Regions from separate parts of the Acidovorax sp. 69 genome, predicted to be linked through region 2. Evidence: riboswitches for the same ligand, from Rfam matches in the RefSeq annotation. Region 2 holds a riboswitch; the other holds the start of a gene.
What was found. Region 2 has a riboswitch for S-adenosylhomocysteine ahead of ahcY (adenosylhomocysteinase). Riboswitches for the same ligand answer to the same signal wherever they lie in the genome.

Region 1 (3,408 bases), 4.0 Mb from region 2:
CAGCCGGGCCTGGGGCTCCAGCGCGCGGGCTGCGGCTGTCGGGCGGGGCTCGCGACCGCTGCGGTCGAATAGCTGCACGTTCAGCTCGGCCTCCAGGTGGGCAATGGTCATGCTCACAGCCGACGGCACGCGCGACAGCGCGCGCGCAGCCGCCGAGAACGAGCCGTGGTCAAGTGCCGCCAGAAAGACCTGCACGCTGTCGGAATGGAAGGCCATGGCGCGAATGATCTATCAAAAAAACTGAAATAAGCTGACTTTATATGTCAGTCGGGCGAATATAAAGTCGCCCCCATGGACAAGAAACCCACTCTGTTTGGCCTGCAAGGCGTCAAGCGCCGACTGATCTACGTGAGCCTGTACGAACTGATCGCCATCGTGGCAGCCACTGCAGGCCTGGCATTGCTCACGGGCCAGGGTGCGGGTCATTCCAGTGTGGTGGCGGTGGGCGCCTCCGTGATCGCCATCGTCTGGAACATTGTCTTCAACTGGGCTTTCGAGCGCTGGGAGTCGCGCCAGGCCGTGCGTGGTCGCAGCGTGGCGCGGCGCGTGGCGCACGCCATCGGTTTTGAGGGCGGTCTGGTCTTCACTCTGGTGCCGTTGTTTGCCTGGTGGTTCGGCATCAGCCTGTGGCAGGCGTTCGTGATGGACCTGGGCCTGATCGTGTTTTTTCTTTGCTACACCTTCGTCTTCAACTGGGTGTTCGACCACCTCTTTGGCCTCCCGGCCTCGGCCATGGCCCCTGTGCAGGTCGCCACGGCCTGAGGGCGGGGCCACGGGCCTCTCTCTGCGCAACCGTCACGCCGTGTGAACCCTGTGCGAAGGCCGATCTGGGCGGCCCCTGCGCTGCCGATAATGGCGCCACGATGTGTGGGCTTTTTTCCTCTTCCCGTGCGCTGTGTCTGGCGCTGTTGTGTACCGTGCTGGCCGGCTGCGCTGGCCATGCACCCACTCCGCGCGGCGAGGTGAAGGGCGCATCCGCGTCGCCCGGCGAACTGGCCCAGTCCGACACCAACCGCATGGCCAGCCTGGCCATGCAGGAGAACCTGGAGGGCTTGTTCCGCCTGATGGACAAGCTCTACCGCCGCAACCCCGCCGAATGGCGCAAGGGCGGCGTTGCCAGCCGCGAGCAGGCCATCGATCAGGTGCGTGTCGCGGTCATCCAGCGCCAGCCCTGGGCGCCGCTGCAGGGGCGCCGCGATATCGCCGCGATGGGCCTGGCACTGGCCCCGGAGTTCGCCGGTGACCGAGTGGCCGCGTTCATCCACGCCACGGCCGACATGATCATCACGGCCCATGGTGGCAAGACCGAATTTTTCTTGCTCGATGGCGTGGATGCGCAGCATCTCTACAACGCCGCACGCAACGTGGAAAGCGCCGTGTGGCTGCTGGCCCAGCGCCGCAATGCCCAGGGCCAGCCACTGCTGTTGGCCGACGAGATCGGTGCGCAGGGCCGCAACCTGAGTTTTGAGCGCGAGTTTGGCAAGATCATTGCGCGGCTGGATCTGCTGGCCGCCTTCACCACCGAAAAGTACCGCCGCGCTGCCATCAGCTATGTGCAGGGGATTGTGGGCGGCACGTTCTTGCAGTTTCTGCCGGTGCGCTGAGCCGGTAAAATCCGGCACTTGCCCAAGGAGCGTTGCAGCGGCCCCCTCACCACGACGGGGCCGTCAGGCTTGGGTACATAAGAACAAGTTCTAAGCCCCACCGCAACGACGCTCACCTGTTTTTCTGCTGCCCCTGCACAGGTGAGTCCTATGTCCGCTGTATCTCTGCCCCCCATGAAACTCTCTGGCCTGGAGCCCGTCTCCATTGGCGAGGGCACCCTGTTCGTCAACATCGGCGAGCGCACCAACGTCACTGGCTCCAAGGCATTTGCCCGGATGATCTTGAACGGCCAGTACGAAGAGGCCCTGGCCGTGGCCCGCCAGCAGGTGGAAAACGGCGCGCAGGTCATCGACATCAACATGGATGAGGCCATGCTCGACAGCAAGGCCGCCATGGTGCGCTTTCTGCAGCTGATTGCCTCCGAGCCCGACATTGCGCGCGTGCCCATCATGGTCGACAGCTCCAAGTGGGAGGTGATCGAGGCCGGCCTGCGCTGCGTGCAGGGCAAGGGCATCGTCAATTCCATCTCCATGAAGGAGGGCGTGGACAAGTTCAAGCACGAGGCGCGCCTGGTGCGCCGCTACGGCGCGGCGGCCGTGGTCATGGCGTTTGACGAAAAGGGCCAGGCCGACACCTACGAGCGCAAGATCGAAATCTGCGAGCGCGCCTACCGCATCCTGGTCGATGAAGTGGGCTTCCCGCCCGAAGACATCATCTTCGACCCCAACATCTTTGCCGTGGCCACCGGCATTGAAGAGCACAACAACTACGCCGTCGATTTCATCGAGGCCACGCGCTGGATCAAGCAGAACCTGCCGGGCGCCAAGGTGTCGGGCGGCGTGTCGAACGTGTCATTCAGCTTCCGTGGCAACGACCCGGTGCGCGAGGCCATCCACACCGTGTTCCTGTACCACGCCATCCAGGCGGGCATGGACATGGGCATCGTCAACGCGGGCATGGTGGGCGTGTACGACGACCTGGAGCCCGTGCTGCGCGAGCGTGTGGAAGACGTGGTGCTCAACCGGCGCCCCGACGCCGGTGAGCGCCTGGTCGAGATTGCCGAAACCGCGAAGAGCGGCGCCAAGGACGAGAGCAAGAAGCTCGAATGGCGCGGCACGCCCGAGCACCCCAAGACGGTGGGCGAGCGCCTGTCGCATGCGCTGGTGCACGGCATCACCGACTTCATCACCGAAGACACCGAAGAGGCCTACCAGGCCATCCTCGCCAAGGGCGGCCGCCCGTTGCATGTCATCGAAGGCCCACTGATGGACGGCATGAACGTGGTGGGCGACCTGTTCGGCGCGGGCAAGATGTTTTTGCCACAGGTGGTGAAAAGCGCGCGCGTGATGAAGTCCGCCGTGGCGCACCTGATTCCCTACATCGAAGAAGAAAAGCGCCAGGACGAGCTGGCCGGGCGCGACGTGCGCAGCAAAGGCAAGATCATCATCGCCACCGTCAAGGGCGACGTGCACGACATCGGCAAGAACATCGTCACTGTCGTCCTGCAATGCAACAACTTCGAGGTGGTGAACATGGGCGTCATGGTGCCCTGCCATGAGATTCTGGCGCGCGCCAAGGTTGAGGGGGCGGACATCGTGGGCCTGTCGGGCCTGATCACCCCCAGCCTCGAAGAGATGCAGTACGTGGCCGGCGAGATGCAGAAGGACGAGCACTTTCGCATCAAGAAGATCCCGCTGCTCATCGGCGGTGCCACCACCAGCCGCGTGCATACCGCCGTGAAGATCGCGCCCCACTACGAAGGCCCTGTCGTCTACGTGCCCGATGCCTCGCGCAGCGTGAGCG
Region 2 (3,408 bases):
GCATGCCGCCCAGCCAGCGGTCGTAGTCCTGGCCCTTGTTGCGGAAGTACTGCGCCACCTCGGGATGGGGCAGTACCAGAAAGCGCCCGTCCTGCATGGCCTGCAGCACATCACCCGCCACCTGCTCGGGTGGCAGGATGCCGTCGTGGGATGCCGAGCCACCGTCGCCCGTGACCATGGCGGTCTGCACCGACTGGGGGCACAGGCAGGCGACGCCCACGCCACGGCGGCCATAGGCGATGCGCAGCCACTCGGCAAAGGCCACGGCGGCATGCTTGGTGACGGCATAGGGCGCCGACTCCACGATGGTCAGCAGCCCGGCGGCCGAGGCCGTGACCAGGAAGAAGCCCTCGCCGCGCGCCACCATCTCAGGCACCACGGCGCGCGCAGCCCAGACATGGGCCATTCCGTGGATGTTCCACATGGCCTCCCACAGCGGGTCTTCCAACTCAATGCCACCGGGGCGGCCCAAGATGCCGGCGTTGGAGATATAGGCGTCCACGCGGCCGTAGCGCTCGCGCGTGGTGGCCACCAGGGCCTTGATGTCGGCTTCGCGCGAAACGTCGCAGCGCAGAGCCAGGCCACCGATCTCGTCGGCCACGGCCTGGGCGGCTTCCAGGTGCAGGTCGGCCACGACCACGGCATGGGCGCCCTCCTGTGCGAAGCGCCGTGCGATGCTGCGGCCTATGCCGCTGGCGCCGCCGGTGACGATGATGACCTTGTCCTGGGGGTCCATGGTGTGCTCCTTGATGGGTCTTTTGACGGATCGCCAGTGTCGGGGGCTCCGCAGCGCAAGGCAGCCGCGCAGGTGACATGTTTGCGGCCTGATGGGTTGTGGGGTGCTGCGGCCCCACCGTTTGCCAGGGATGTTTCACCGCCGCGCACTTGCTTTTATAATGCGCCGATCCGAGGAGCGTTGCAGCGTCCCCATTTCTGGCGGGGCGTGAGGCTCGGAGTCATCTAGCAACGACGCTCATCCACTTCTCGTGTGGTGAGCTTTTTCACTCCCGCGACCAGTGGTTTTTCAAACATGCTTTGGAGCACACCCTCATGAACGCACGCGTCAACGCCCCGGTCAACACCGACTGCATCATTGCCGACATCGGCCTGGCCGCCTGGGGCCGCAAGGAAATCCGCATCGCCGAAACGGAGATGCCCGGCCTGATGGCCATTCGCGAGGAATTCGCTGCCAAGCAGGCGCTCAAGGGCGCCCGCATCACTGGCAGCCTGCACATGACCATCCAGACGGCGGTGCTGATCGAGACCCTGCAAGCCCTGGGTGCCGAGGTGCGCTGGGCTTCTTGCAACATCTTCTCCACGCAAGACCACGCTGCCGCTGCGATCGCCGCTGCCGGCACGCCCGTGTTCGCTATCAAGGGCGAAACCCTGACCGAATACTGGGATTACACCCACCGCATTTTTGACTTCGGCCCCGCAGGCAGCGAAGGCGAAGGCCCCAACCTGATCCTGGATGATGGCGGCGACGCCACGCTTCTGATGCACCTGGGCAAGCGCGCCGAAAAGGACGCCTCCCTGATCGCCAACCCCACCAGCGAAGAAGAAACCTGCCTGTTCGCCTCCATCAAGGCCAAGCTGGCCGTGGACCCGACCTGGTACAGCCGCAAGAGCGCCCAGATCATCGGCGTGACCGAAGAGACCACGACAGGCGTGCATCGTCTGAAGGAAATGTCGGCCAAGGGCTCGCTGATGTTCCGCGCGATCAACGTGAACGATTCGGTGACCAAGAGCAAGTTCGACAACCTGTACGGTTGCCGTGAATCGCTGGTGGATGGCATCAAGCGCGCCACCGATGTGATGATTGCGGGCAAGGTGGCTTGCGTGGCCGGCTACGGCGACGTGGGCAAGGGCAGTGCCCAGGCCCTGCGTGCCCTGTCTGCCCAAGTGTGGGTGACCGAGATCGACCCCATCAACGCCCTGCAGGCCGCGATGGAGGGCTACAAGGTCGTGACCATGGAATACGCCGCCGACAAGGCCGACATCTTCGTGACCACCACCGGCAACAAGGATGTGATCACCCACGACCACATGAAGGCCATGAAGGACCAGGCCATCGTCTGCAACATCGGCCACTTCGACAACGAGATCCAGGTCGCGTCGCTCGAACAGTACGAGTGGGAAGAGATCAAGCCCCAGGTGGACCACGTGATCTTCCCGGACGGCAAGCGCATCATCCTGCTGGCCAAGGGCCGTCTGGTGAATCTGGGCTGTGGCACCGGCCACCCCAGCTTCGTGATGTCGTCGAGCTTTGCCAACCAGACCATTGCCCAGATTGAGTTGTTCACGCACAGCGACTTCTACGAAAACGGCAAGGTCTACGTGCTGCCCAAGCACCTGGACGAAAAGGTGGCGCGTCTGCACCTGAAGAAGGTCGGCGCGATGCTGACCGAGTTGAGTGACGAACAAGCCGCCTACATCGGCGTGCCCAAGCAAGGCCCTTACAAGCCTGATACCTACCGGTATTGATGTCCATGGAGCGGTCGTGTGCCGCTCCCTGTCGAGGGGCCACCCGTGGATCGGCAACGCCCGGTTTGCCGGTGGCGCTGGCTTTTGTGGTGCGCCCGTTGCATGCACGTGGGAGTCGCCGCGGGGTTACTCCTGAAACAATAGCTGTTAGCGCTTTATGTATAAGCGCTAGAGGCTGTTTTCATTCAAAAAGGATGGCGCATGCGCGCAGATGTTTTTTTGGTAGAGGCTGGTCATGCGACCACCCGCTCGCAAGCGCAGCGGCTCATTGCGGCAGGCGTGCAATGGCGACTGTCGCCTTTGTCCCCCTGGCAGAAGGTGTCCAAGAACGGCGACGATATTCCGTCCATCGCTGAGGTTCATCTGCTGGATGACGCTGAGGCCAAATACATTTCGCGCGGGGGGCTCAAGCTCGAAGGGGCTTTGCAAGTGGCTCGCGTACCGGTGAAGGGGTTGCGTTGCCTCGACGTGGGGCAGAGTACCGGTGGCTTCACGGATTGCCTGTTGCAACAGGGCGCGGCCCAGGTCATTGGCGTGGACGTGGGGCACAACCAGTTGCATGAGCGGATGCGCAGCGATCTGCGGGTGATCTGCGTGGAGGGCATGAACGCACGCTCCCTGACGCCGCAGGCACTGCAGGACGCCTGTGAACTGTCCCTGTCCGAAGTCATCGAGACCGAAGAGGACAACGAGACCCAGCCCGAGGCACCCTACAGCTGGATGCGCAATGGTGGGCAGGTGGACGAGGAGTACGACGACAGCAACGACGCCAAGGACAAGGACATCGAAAACTTCAAGTCCGAGCGCGCAGCCAGGGCCAAGGCGCGCGAGCAAGGCACGCTGCCGGTAGAGCGCCGCCGCCGACCCGAATGCGCCGATGCCGACATCACGCCAGTGTTTGATGTGGTGACGGGAGACCTGTCG

Region 1: another riboswitch for S-adenosylhomocysteine. It lies ahead of metH (methionine synthase); the one in region 2 lies ahead of ahcY (adenosylhomocysteinase).

Annotation. Positions count from the first base shown of each region.
Region 1 is NZ_PGEP01000001.1:4,861,622-4,865,029, reverse strand. It holds gene CLU85_RS22395 (LysR family transcriptional regulator) at 1-216, opposite strand, end outside; gene CLU85_RS22390 (PACE efflux transporter) at 292-762, shown strand; gene CLU85_RS22385 (hypothetical protein) at 864-1,604, shown strand; S-adenosyl-L-homocysteine riboswitch at 1,623-1,725, shown strand; gene metH (methionine synthase) at 1,755-3,408, shown strand, end outside.
Region 2 is NZ_PGEP01000001.1:866,215-869,622, forward strand. It holds gene CLU85_RS04050 (SDR family oxidoreductase) at 1-736, opposite strand, end outside; S-adenosyl-L-homocysteine riboswitch at 903-982, shown strand; gene ahcY (adenosylhomocysteinase) at 1,051-2,484, shown strand; gene CLU85_RS04060 (TlyA family RNA methyltransferase) at 2,686-3,408, shown strand, end outside.